One region of the Streptomyces sp. NPDC051738 genome, then DNA from elsewhere that is predicted to be linked to it. Evidence: riboswitches for the same ligand, from Rfam matches in the RefSeq annotation. Region 1 holds a riboswitch; the other holds the start of a gene.
What was found. A riboswitch is a leader RNA that binds a small molecule or an ion and turns the genes downstream of it on or off. The one in region 1 is predicted to bind ZMP and ZTP.
Positions count from the first base shown of each region.

Region 2: another riboswitch for ZMP and ZTP. It lies ahead of ACIA8X_RS35470 (bifunctional 5,10-methylenetetrahydrofolate dehydrogenase/5,10-methenyltetrahydrofolate cyclohydrolase); the one in region 1 lies ahead of ACIA8X_RS24570 (glycine hydroxymethyltransferase).

Region 1 is NZ_JBITCM010000010.1:243,710-249,147, reverse strand. It holds gene ACIA8X_RS24575 (hypothetical protein) at 444-1,121, shown strand; gene ACIA8X_RS24570 (glycine hydroxymethyltransferase) at 1,521-2,969, opposite strand; ZMP/ZTP riboswitch at 3,001-3,103, opposite strand; gene rocD (ornithine--oxo-acid transaminase) at 3,267-4,481, shown strand; gene ACIA8X_RS24560 (glutathionylspermidine synthase family protein) at 4,592-5,438, opposite strand, start outside.
Region 2 is NZ_JBITCM010000018.1:223,916-229,353, forward strand. It holds gene ACIA8X_RS35450 (type III PLP-dependent enzyme) at 1-53, shown strand, start outside; gene ACIA8X_RS35455 (hypothetical protein) at 299-559, opposite strand; gene ACIA8X_RS35460 (nuclear transport factor 2 family protein) at 730-1,095, shown strand; gene ACIA8X_RS35465 (alanine--tRNA ligase-related protein) at 1,173-2,360, opposite strand; ZMP/ZTP riboswitch at 2,646-2,729, shown strand; gene ACIA8X_RS35470 (bifunctional 5,10-methylenetetrahydrofolate dehydrogenase/5,10-methenyltetrahydrofolate cyclohydrolase) at 2,753-3,601, shown strand; gene ACIA8X_RS35475 (CU044_5270 family protein) at 3,602-4,558, opposite strand; gene ACIA8X_RS35480 (RNA polymerase sigma factor) at 4,551-5,084, opposite strand; partial or broken gene ACIA8X_RS35485 (cbb3-type cytochrome c oxidase subunit I) at 5,190-5,438, shown strand, end outside.

The sequences.
Region 1 (5,438 bases):
TGCGGGTCTGAATCCCTCGGAACAGCCGGTCCGAACGCCTCCGAAGGGCCGGCCCGGAAGGCCGTCCCAGCAGCCGGCCAGGCGCCCGCCAAGCAGCCGTTCCGGGCCCGCCGAGCAGCCGGCCCGAGGTCCCCGAACAGCCGGTCCGGAAATAGTGGCGCCGGGGTGGGAACCCAGGCGGGTCGGGCGGTGTACCAGAAGTGACACGCGGCTCGGGGACGGGCCGCACGGGGATCGCTCGGCTGGGGGGTGCGGATGGGCGGACATGGGGGTTGGCCCGGGTAGGGCGCGCCGAGTTGCTCGTGGCCGTGGCCGCCGGGACTCGGTGAGCGGGAGGTCGAGGAGGTGGATGGGGGCTGATGAGACGTGGAGGGGGACTGATGGGGACACGAGGCCGAGGGCGGAGCAGTGGCCGGAAGGCACGGCCCACACTGCTCGTGCCGATGTCGACTGCGCTGGTCCTGTGCGGGCTGTCCGGGGTGGTGACAACCGCGGAGGCGGCACCGCCCCAGGGCAGGGACGTCCCGGACGTGGCCGTGATCGTCGCGGGCGGCACGGGACGGACGACGGCGTTGCACTCCGGCGAGCCGGCGTTCGCCCGGCTGTGGCAGCTGTTGCAGCCGACGTACGTCGGGACGGAGCGGGTGTCTGAAAACTGGGTCGAGGGGCGTCATCCGCCGATGCGGATCACGGTGGTCTGGGGGCTGACAGGAGTCGGTGGCTGGCCGCAGACGGACCGGCCTCCGGGAGGGGACGTGGCCATCCAGCGGCAGGACCAGCTGTTCGTGGCCCAGGACGGCACCCCATGGGTGCGGTCGGATCTCGCGCCGGAGGTGGAGGACGACGACATCCGCTGGCACCGGGCGCCGCGCTCGGTCTTCGAGCGGCTGGACCTGGGCGGGCTGCTCGGTGAGACGGAGGACGAGGTCGTCGAGAACGCTGCCACCGGGGCCTGGCCCGGCCTGGCTCTGGATGACGCCGGGTGGGCGATGGCGGGGTTGGCCGCCGGGTTCGCGACAGGCATCGGCGGCACGCTGCTGATACGCCGCGCGGCGGCCCGGCAGGGAGCCGGACCGCCGCGGGAGGAGCCACGACAGGTGTTGATCGACCTGGACCGGTGAGGGCTGCGGGGGCGTCGGCCGGGGTCAGGACCGTCGCTGCGGGGGCGTCGGCCGAGGTCGGAGACCGTCGCTCCAGGGCCCACGGCCGAAAGCCGCGCCCGTCGGCGTCGGGCCCTGGCCTCAGCCTCGGTGTCTGGCCTGAGCCTCGGCGTCTGACCTCAGCCCCGGCGTCTGACCTCAGCCTCGGCGGGCGGGCTCTGGGACCCGGCGGACACCTAGGCGTCAGCCCCCTGACCGAAGCCTCGGCGTCTGACCTCAGCCCCGGCGGCGGGCCTTAGCCTCGGCGGCGGGCCATAGCCTCGGCGGCGGGCCCTAGGCGTCAGTCCCTTGACCGGAGCCTCGGCGTCGGCCCTGCCCCCGGCGCAGACCTGGGTGTCGGCCCTGGCGTCGGCCTCGGCCTCAGCCCAGGTTGACCTCCGGGTACAGCGGGAAGCCGGCCACGAGGTCGGTGGCGCGGTGGGAGATCTCGTCGGCGATCTTCGGGTCGAGGACGTGAGCGGCCTTGGAGGGGGCGCCCGACTTGGTCGTGCCCGCCTCGGTGGTGGTGAGGACGCGGTCGATGAGGGCGGCGACCTCGTCCATCTCGGCGGTGCCCAGGCCACGGGTGGTCAGGGCGGGGGTGCCGATGCGGATGCCGGAGGTGTACCACGCGCCGTTGGGGTCGGCGGGGATGGAGTTGCGGTTGGTGACGATGCCGGAGTCGAGGAGCGCGGCCTCTGCCTGGCGGCCGGTGAGGCCGTAGGAGGAGGCGACGTCGATGAGGTTCAGGTGGTTGTCGGTGCCGCCGGTCACGAGGGTCGCGCCCCGGCGCATCAGGCCCTCGGCCAGCGCGCGGGAGTTGTCGACGATGCGCTGGGCGTAGTCCTGGAAGGAGGGCTGACGGGCCTCGGCCAGGGCGACGGCCTTGGCGGCCATGACGTGCGGGAGCGGGCCGCCGAGGACCATCGGGCAGCCGCGGTCGACCTGATCCTTGAGGGAGTCGTCGCACAGGACCATGCCGCCGCGCGGGCCGCGCAGCGACTTGTGGGTGGTGGTGGTGACGATCTGGGCGTGCGGGACCGGGTCGAAGTCGCCGGTGAGGACCTTGCCGGCGACGAGACCCGCGAAGTGGGCCATGTCGACCATGAGCGTGGCGCCGACCTCGTCGGCGATCTCGCGCATGATCCGGAAGTTCACGAGACGGGGGTATGCGGAGTAGCCGGCGACGATGATGAGCGGCTTGAACTCGCGGGCGGAGGCACGCAGGGCGTCGTAGTCGATGAGGCCGGTGGCCGGGTCGGTGCCGTAGGAGCGCTGGTCGAACATCTTGCCGGAGATGTTCGGGCGGAAGCCGTGGGTGAGGTGGCCACCGGCGTCCAGGGACATGCCGAGCATGCGCTGGTTGCCGAAGGCGCGGCGCAGTTCCGCCCAGTCGGCCTCGGAGAGGTCGTTGACCTGGCGGACGCCCGCCTTCTCCAGGGCGGGGGTCTCGACGCGGGCGGCGAGGACGGCCCAGAAGGCGACGAGGTTGGCGTCGATGCCGGAGTGCGGCTGGACGTAGGCGTGGCGGGCGCCGAAGAGCTCCTTGGCGTGCTCGGCGGCGAGGGACTCGACGGTGTCGACGTTGCGACAGCCGGCGTAGAAGCGGCGACCGACGGTGCCCTCGGCGTACTTGTCGCTGAACCAGTTGCCCATCGCCAGGAGGGTGGCCGGGGAGGCGTAGTTCTCGGAGGCGATCAGCTTGAGCATCTCGCGCTGGTCGGCGACCTCCTGGCCGATGGCGTCGGCCACGCGCGGCTCGACGGCGCGGATCACGTCGAGGGCGGCACGGAAGGCGGTGGACTCGGTGGAGAGGGGCTCGGCAGACATGGGGACCTCCGGACGTGGTGTGCAGCGTTCACGGTACGGCCCAGGCGCACGGCACTCGGTGCTGGACAACAGGGTCCAGTGGGCCGCTCCCCGATGGTCGGTCCCATCCCAGCGCGCCAGTCACGGCCCGTCGATCAGCCTACCGGGCGCGCCGACGGAGCACGGTCCCGCGTCCACCATCCGAGCAACGATAGGAAGGGGCCGCGAAACACTCGATAAGCCAGAAAATGGACAGTGGCCACGAGCCTCGTGACCGGCGGAGCGCGAGCCCTCGTGGTGGCGGAAACGGAGAGCCCCGTGAGTACGTCGAGCACCACCGAATCCCTGATCGCCGCGGCCGACGCGCACAGCGCGCACACCTATCACCCGTTGCCGGTCGTGGTGGCGACGGCGGACGGGGCGTGGATGACGGATGTGGAAGGGCGGCGGTATCTGGATCTGCTGGCCGGGTATTCGGCGCTCAATTTCGGGCACGGCAACCGGCGGATCGTGGAGGCGGCGAAGGCGCAGTTGGAGCGGGTGACGCTGACGTCGCGGGCGTTTCATCACGACCGGTTCGCGGCGTTCTGCGAGCAGCTCGCCGAGCTGTGCGGGATGGAGATGGTGCTGCCGATGAACACGGGGACGGAGGCCGTGGAGACGGCGGTGAAGACCGCGCGGAAGTGGGGGTACCGGGTCAAGGGGGTGCCGGCGGAGATGGCGAAGGTCGTGGTCGCGGGGAACAACTTCCACGGCCGTACGACGACGGTCATCAGCTTCTCCACCGACCCGGAGGCGCGGGCGGACTTCGGGCCGTACACGCCGGGATTCGAGATCGTGCCGTACGGGGACCTGACGGCGATGCGGGAGGCGTTGACGGAGAACACGGTGGCCGTGTTGCTGGAGCCGATCCAGGGCGAGGCGGGGGTTCTCGTCCCTCCGGCGGGCTATCTGCCGGCGGTGCGGGAACTGACGCGGGAGCGGAACGTGCTGTTCGTGGCGGACGAGATCCAGTCGGGTCTTGGGCGCACGGGGCGTACCTTCGCGTGCGAGCACGAGGGTGTGGTGCCGGATGTGTATGTCCTTGGGAAGGCGCTCGGGGGCGGGATCGTGCCGGTGTCGGCGGTGGTGTCCAGCGCCTCGGTGCTCGGCGTGTTCCGGCCCGGGGAGCACGGGTCGACGTTCGGCGGGAATCCACTGGCCTGTGCGGTGGCGCTGGAGGTGATCGCGATGCTGCGGACGGGCGAGTTCCAGGCGCGGGCGGCGGAGCTGGGCGGGCATCTGCACCGGGAGCTGGGGGCGTTGACCGGGACCGGGAGGGTGACGGCGGTGCGCGGGCGTGGGCTGTGGGCGGGGATCGACATCGCCCGGGCGTACGGCACCGGACGGGAGGTGTCCGAGAAGCTGATGGAGCGGGGTGTGCTGGTGAAGGACACCCGTGGGCAAACCATCCGTATCGCGCCGCCCTTGGTGATCGGGAAGGAGGATCTGGACTGGGGGCTCGCCCAGTTGCGGGACGTACTCGGGGTGTGAGCCGGCCGGGAGTGCGTGACCCATGCCGGGGATGTCGACGACCTGGGCGCCATGGATTGCCTGGACCAGATGGTGGACGGGCGGAAGGGTGCGCCTTCCCTGTACGGCCGTTACAGGATCACGTGGGGCAGGAAGCGGGCGTACTCGTCCGTGATCAGGCCGGACGACTCTCGGATGCCGAGGCCCGCCGCCTCGTCCTCGACGACCCACGCGCCGAGGACGACGTGGTTGCCGTCGAAGGCGGGGAGGGGCGCCAACTGCTGGTAGCAGCAGGGCTCTTCGCGCACGGTCGGCTCGGCGCCGGGTTCGTGGATCGTCACGCCGGCGCCCTCCCGGCCCAGCAGGGGCTTGGCGACGTAGCCGGTCGTGCTCGCCAGCTCCCGGGGTCCGTCGAGGTAGGCGGGGAGGAGGTTCGGGTGGTCCGGGTAGAGCTCCCAGAGGATGGCGAGGAGGGCCTTGTTGCTGAGGAGCATCTTCCAGGCCGGTTCGATCCAGAGGGTCGTGCCCGTGCCGCCGCCGTTGTCGAGGGTGTCCAGGACATGGTCGGAGAAGCGGTCGGTGGTGAGCCACTCCCACGGGTAGAGCTTGAAGCAGCTGCGGATGAAGCGGAGTTGGGTGTCGACGAAGCGGCCGGAGAGGCGGTCGTAGCCGATCTCCTCCATGGAGATCCAGCCGGTGTCCAGGCCGGCCTGTTCCGCGGTCTCCTTGAGATAGGCGACCGTCATCATGTCCTCGCCGAGTTCGTCGGCGGAGGAGTACGCGAAGTAGAGGGGGCTGCCGGGCGGGAGCAGGGCGGACTGCTTCTTCCAGGCTGCGATGAGGCGTTCGTGGAGGGAGTTCCACTGGTCGGCGCCGGGGAAGAGTTCCTCCATCCAGAACCACTGAGGGGAGGCGGCCTCGACCAGTGAGGTGGGGGTGTCGGCGTTGTACTCCAGGAGCTTGGCCGGGCCGGTGCCG
Region 2 (5,438 bases), on a different contig from region 1:
ACCCCAGGCCGGGCTTCCACTTCCTGTCGGCGCCGACCGACACCACCGAGTAACGGTCGCATCACTCTCGGCACACACGAAGGGCCGCCCGGCACGATCCGGGCGGCCCTTTCGTGTGTCGGTGGTCCAATCACCTCTGGCGAAATCGACTGCGGTTCGGCCGCGCCCAAGGGGCGCGGGGCTGTGTCGATGTGCGGCTCCGCCGCGGGGCGCGACCAGCCACGATGGCGCCGCAGCCGATCGACTGCCTGTCGCGGCCGCGCGGCGAAGCCGCACATCGACGCAGCCAGCGGAGCGCCTAGCGCAGGTGCCCCAGCTGCGCCGGGTTCAGGGCGTCGATGCGGTCGAGGTGGCCCAGCTGCTGGGAGACCCGCGGGACGCGGTGCTGGTGCTGGGCGGGGATGCCGGTCGTGGCCAGCGAGTCCAGCGTGGTGATCGGGTTCAGCGGGGTGCCGGCGTTCCGGGTGTCCACGGGCTGCGCGTTCGCCAGCGGGGCGGCGAGCCCGGTGATGCCGGCGGCCAGACCAACGGCGGCTGCGATACGTCGTGTTGAGATCATGCTTTGCGCAACGCGGGCGGCCCGCCGCCGGACACGGCCGCCCCGCGGGGCTCACCCGTCAGGCCCAGCGCACCGGGCGCGCTTGCCGAGTCCGGCGGGGCGGAGGAGTCTCGGAGAAGAGGCCCTCCCGGTCGTCCCTCATCCTGCCGCGGGCCTCGGAGGAGGTCACCATGGGCACCGCCGCATTTCCCACGTTCGACACCGACACACTGCGCCGGGGCATAGAAGGACAGACCCCGGACACTCTCCTTTCTCTGTACACGGACGACGCGGAACTGCGCGTCGTGAACCGCAACGCCCAGCCCAGCCACCCCAAGGTGCTGCACGGCCGTCACGAGATCGCCGCGATGCTCGGCGACGTCTACAGCCGCGACATGACGCACAAGCTGGAGGGATGCGTCATCCAGGGGGACCGTGCCGCCTACAGCGAGTCCTGCGAGTACGCGGACGGGGTGCGTGTCCTGTCCGAGTCGATGATCACGCTGCGCGACGGCAAGATATCCCGCCAGATCCTGATCGAGGCGTGGGACGAGTAACCGAAGCACCAGACGTTCGGGAAGGGAGCGGTCGAAGGTCCAGGTCGGCTGGTGACCGACCTGGACCTTCTTCATCGTCAGGGAGTCCTCAGCGTCGTGACGAGGTCGCGCGGGAGTCCGTGGGTGTCATGCAGGTAGTGGTAGTCGTCGTCGCTCAACGGGCCCTCGAACTCCGGCCTGCCGAGCACCCGACGCCCCCGCTCAAGGAGCCTGCCGAACCGCCGTTCCTCGTCCAGCAGCACCTCGCGCACCGGACCCGTTCCGCAGGACTGGCGGAAGTGGTCCAGCGTGTGACTCAGGACCTCCTCGGGCAGGTCGACAAGGGTGCGCGAGGGGTCGCCGCGCCACAGCGTGGTGAGGGCACGGCGGATCAGCCGGCGCAGGACGTAGCCGCGTCCGGTGTTGGAGGGCCGTACGCCGTCGCCGATGACGACGATCCCGGACCGCAGGTGGTCACAGACGAGTCGGGGGGACGGTCCGTCCGGATTCCACAGCGGCGGAAGCAGCCTCATCCAGGGCTCGAACAGGTCACTGTCGTACACGGAGTCGTGGCCCTGCAGAACCGTCACGAGTCGCTCCAGACCCATTCCCGTGTCGACGCTGGGCTGTTGGAGGGGCTGGAGGCTGCCGTCCTCGTGGCGTCGGTAGCGCATACTGACGTGGTTCCAGACCTCGACCCACCTGGGGTCGGCGGTGGGGGTGCCCTGCGGTGGGGTGTCCGGGTCACCGGTCCACAGGAAGATCTCCGAATCGGGGCCGCAGAGGCCGACGGGGCCGTGGGACCACCAGTTCTCGTCCCGGGTCGGCTCGACGGGCAGCCCCAACTCCCGCCAGGTGTCGAGCGATTCACTGTCCGGGCCGACCTCCTCGCCTCCCCCGAAGACAGTGACGTACATCCGCTCCGGCAGGACACCGAAGCCGTCGCGCAGCAGCTCGTAGCCCCAACGCAGGCTCTGTGAATGGTCGTAGTCGCCCAAGGACCAGGAACCGAGCATCTCGAACATCGTCAGATGGGTCGGGTCACCGACCTCGTCGAGGTCACTGGTGCGCAGACAGCGCTGGACGTTGACCAGCCGCCGTCCCTGTGGATGCGGGCGGCGGCCTTCCAGGTAGGGGGTGAGCGGGTGCATGCCCGAGGTGGTGAACAGCACCGGGTCGGTCGGCAGCGGCAGCAGGGTGCTGCCGGTGATCAGCTCGTGTCCGCGTTCGCGGAAGAAGTCGGTGAAGGTGCGGACGATGTGATCGGTGCTCGGCGGAGTGGTCATCGCGGATTCCTTCGGGTCGTGGGGACCGGAAAGAACCGCGGAACAGCTTCGGCCATGAAGGGGAAGGCGTACACCGACGGTCCGTTTCCGGCCGCCGGGAGGAGTGGGATCAGGCGTCGGCAGCCGGGGAGCTGGTCGCTCGCGCGGCTGCGGTGTGGGTATGCCCGATGCCCTTCATGGAATCGACGGTAACAGTGGGCGTCCGAACCGTCGCCCGGTTTTCTCCGGCCCCGAGCCCCGAGCCCCGAACCGTCTCCGTCGACTCGAACAACCTCCGTTAAGGTGGCCGTGGGCCGTGACTGGCGCTGAGGTGGAGCACCACCGGGGAGCGGCCTCGCAGAGTCGATGCCGTGCGCCTGGGCGAACCGGACACCCCAGCCCAGGAGTGGATCATGACTCAGGCCCGGCTCATGGACGGCACCGCGCTCGCCCGGCGCATCGTCGAGGAGACCACCAAACGCGCCGCCGACCTCACCGAACGCACCGGCACCGCGCCCTGCCTCGCGACCGTACTGGTCGGCGAGGATCCCGCGTCCGTCACGTACGTCCGTATGAAGCAGAACCGGTGCCGCAAGGCCGGGATCACGTCCCGCCATGTGCCGCTGCCCGCCGACACCACCACCGGGCAACTCGTCTGCACCCTGCGTGACTTGTCGGCCGATCCCGGTGTACACGGCATCCTGCTCCAGCACCCGATGGGCCCGCACATCGACGAGCGGGCCGCGTTCGAGGCGATCGCGCCGGAGAAGGACGTCGACGGGGTCACCTTCGCCTCGTTCGCCACGATGAGCTTCGGGCTGCCGGGATTCGTGTCCTGCACGCCCGGCGGGATCATGCGGCTGCTCGACGAGTACGGCGTCGACCCGGCCGGCAGCCGTGCCGTGGTCGTCGGCCGCAGCGCGATCCTCGGCAAGCCGGCGGGCATGCTGCTGCTCGCGCGCGACGCGACGGTGACGTACTGCCACTCCCGTACGACGGATCTGTCGGCGGCCGTCCGCGAGGCGGACATCGTCGTCGCGGCCGTCGGGCGGCCCAGGCTGATCAAGGGGCAGGACCTCAAGCCCGGCGCCGTGGTGATCGACGCCGGGTACAACCCCGGGAACGTCGGCGACGTCGACTTCGACTCCGCCGTCGAGCGGGCCTCCCTCATCACGCCGGTGCCGGGCGGTGTCGGTCCGATGACGATCGCCACGCTGCTGGAGCAGACCGTGGACGCCGCCACCCGGCAGCTCGGGGTGTGATCAGCGCATCCAGGCGCTGTACGACATCACGTCGCCGGCCTTGACGCCGTACTTCGGGTCCGCCTTCGTGAAGGTGGTCTCCAGCCCGAGTACGGCGCCGGTGGCCGGGTCCATGATCAGCATCTCGCGGGTGGCGGACAGGTCGTACACGTACGCCAGTCCACGCCGTCCGAGCCGGTCCGTGACCTGCCCGAGCGGCCGGAGCCCCTCCGTCTCCGCGAGGAGCCGCGCCACCGTCGCCGACTCGCGGGCGCCGAGGGTCCAGGTGCCGAGCAGCGACGCGACGGCGTCGAGGAGTTCGCGGGTGTTCAGCGGGGTCTTGCTGTACGCGGCCTCCTGCAGGTAGGCGCGCAGGTGGGCGACGTCGGTCGGAGGCGGCGACTGCGGCGGGGCGTCGCTCCAACTGGGCGGGTAGGTCTGCTCGCTGAGGACATGGCCGTCCTCGACGAGTTTCCCTTCCTCGCCGAGGACGGGCCGGCCGGGGTGGCGCGGGTCGGTCGCCACGACGATCTCGGTATGGCTGTCGTCGGCGTTCCAGCGCACGATGCGCTCCTCGGGAAGCGTGATCGGCGGCTTGTTGTCGCTCATACCGATGCTCCACGACTGCACGTGCGTGCCCTTGCGCAGCTTCGGCGAACCGTCGGCCGCGGCCGCCTGTGCCCGCTCGGCCAGGGTTTTCAGGGATACGGGGGTGGAGTCGGCCTGCACGAGCAGCGGGCGGGGTGCGGCCACCGCCGGGGCGGTCGTCTGGCCGGTGAACAGCAGAGCCGACACGAGCGCGCCTACGACGGCCGTGGCGGCCAGGCCCCAGGCCAGCCGCGGGCGGCGCGACGTCGGCTGCCGCATCAGCCGGTTGAGGTGGCGCTCGGCGTGGTGGTCCAAAGGGCCCTCGCCGAAGTGGGGTCCGTCGACCGGTACCGGGTTGGCTCGGCGCAGCAGTTCGAGTTCGTCAGCCATGGTTTCGTTCCTTCGGCGCGGTCGCGGGGCACACTCGGTCGATCTCGGCTCTCAGTCGGCGCCGGGCGCGGTGCAGCCGCATCGACGCGGCCCGTCTGCCGCAGCCGAGGGCGACGGCCAGTTCCTCGACGCCGAGTTCCTCCCACGCCGTCAGCCGCAGTACCTCCTGGTCGGCCGGGGGCAGCCGGGACAGTGCCTCGTGCACCCACGCGCCCGGCGCCTCCGCGTCCGGGCTGTCCACGATGTGCCGGCCGTGCGCGGCGTCGTCGTTGCCCATTCGGTCGACAAGACGCCGGCGGCGCCCGAAGCCGCGTACCGCGTTCGCCAGGCAGTTGCGTGCCACGCCGTACAGCCAGGGCAGCGGGGTGGCCGGGAGGTCGTCCCGGCGCCGCCAGGCGACGGTGAACACCTCCGCCACCACTTCCTCGACCTCACTCGTACGCCCGTCCAGTCGCCGCGCGACATAGCGGCTGACCGCCCAGTAGTGCTCGCGATAGGCAGCGGCGAAGATCTCGTCGTTGCTCATGTTCCGTTCGTGTCCGGCACTCGCCGGATCGTCACACCCGTTTCCGTGATTCTTGTCGCCTCCTCAGAGTGTGACGTCCTCACGCCGCGCGGACACAGGCGGGGCGTGAAGAGGATCAATGACATCAAGGCGGTCCAGTGGCTGACCACCACGGATCACAAGACGATCGGCACGCTCTATCTGGTCACGTCGTTCGCGTTCTTCTGCATCGGCGGGGTGATGGCGCTGTTCATGCGCGCCGAGCTGGCCCGGCCTGGTCTGCAGATCATGTCGAACGAGCAGTTCAACCAGGCGTTCACGATGCACGGCACGATCATGCTGCTGATGTTCGCGACGCCGCTGTTCGCCGGCTTC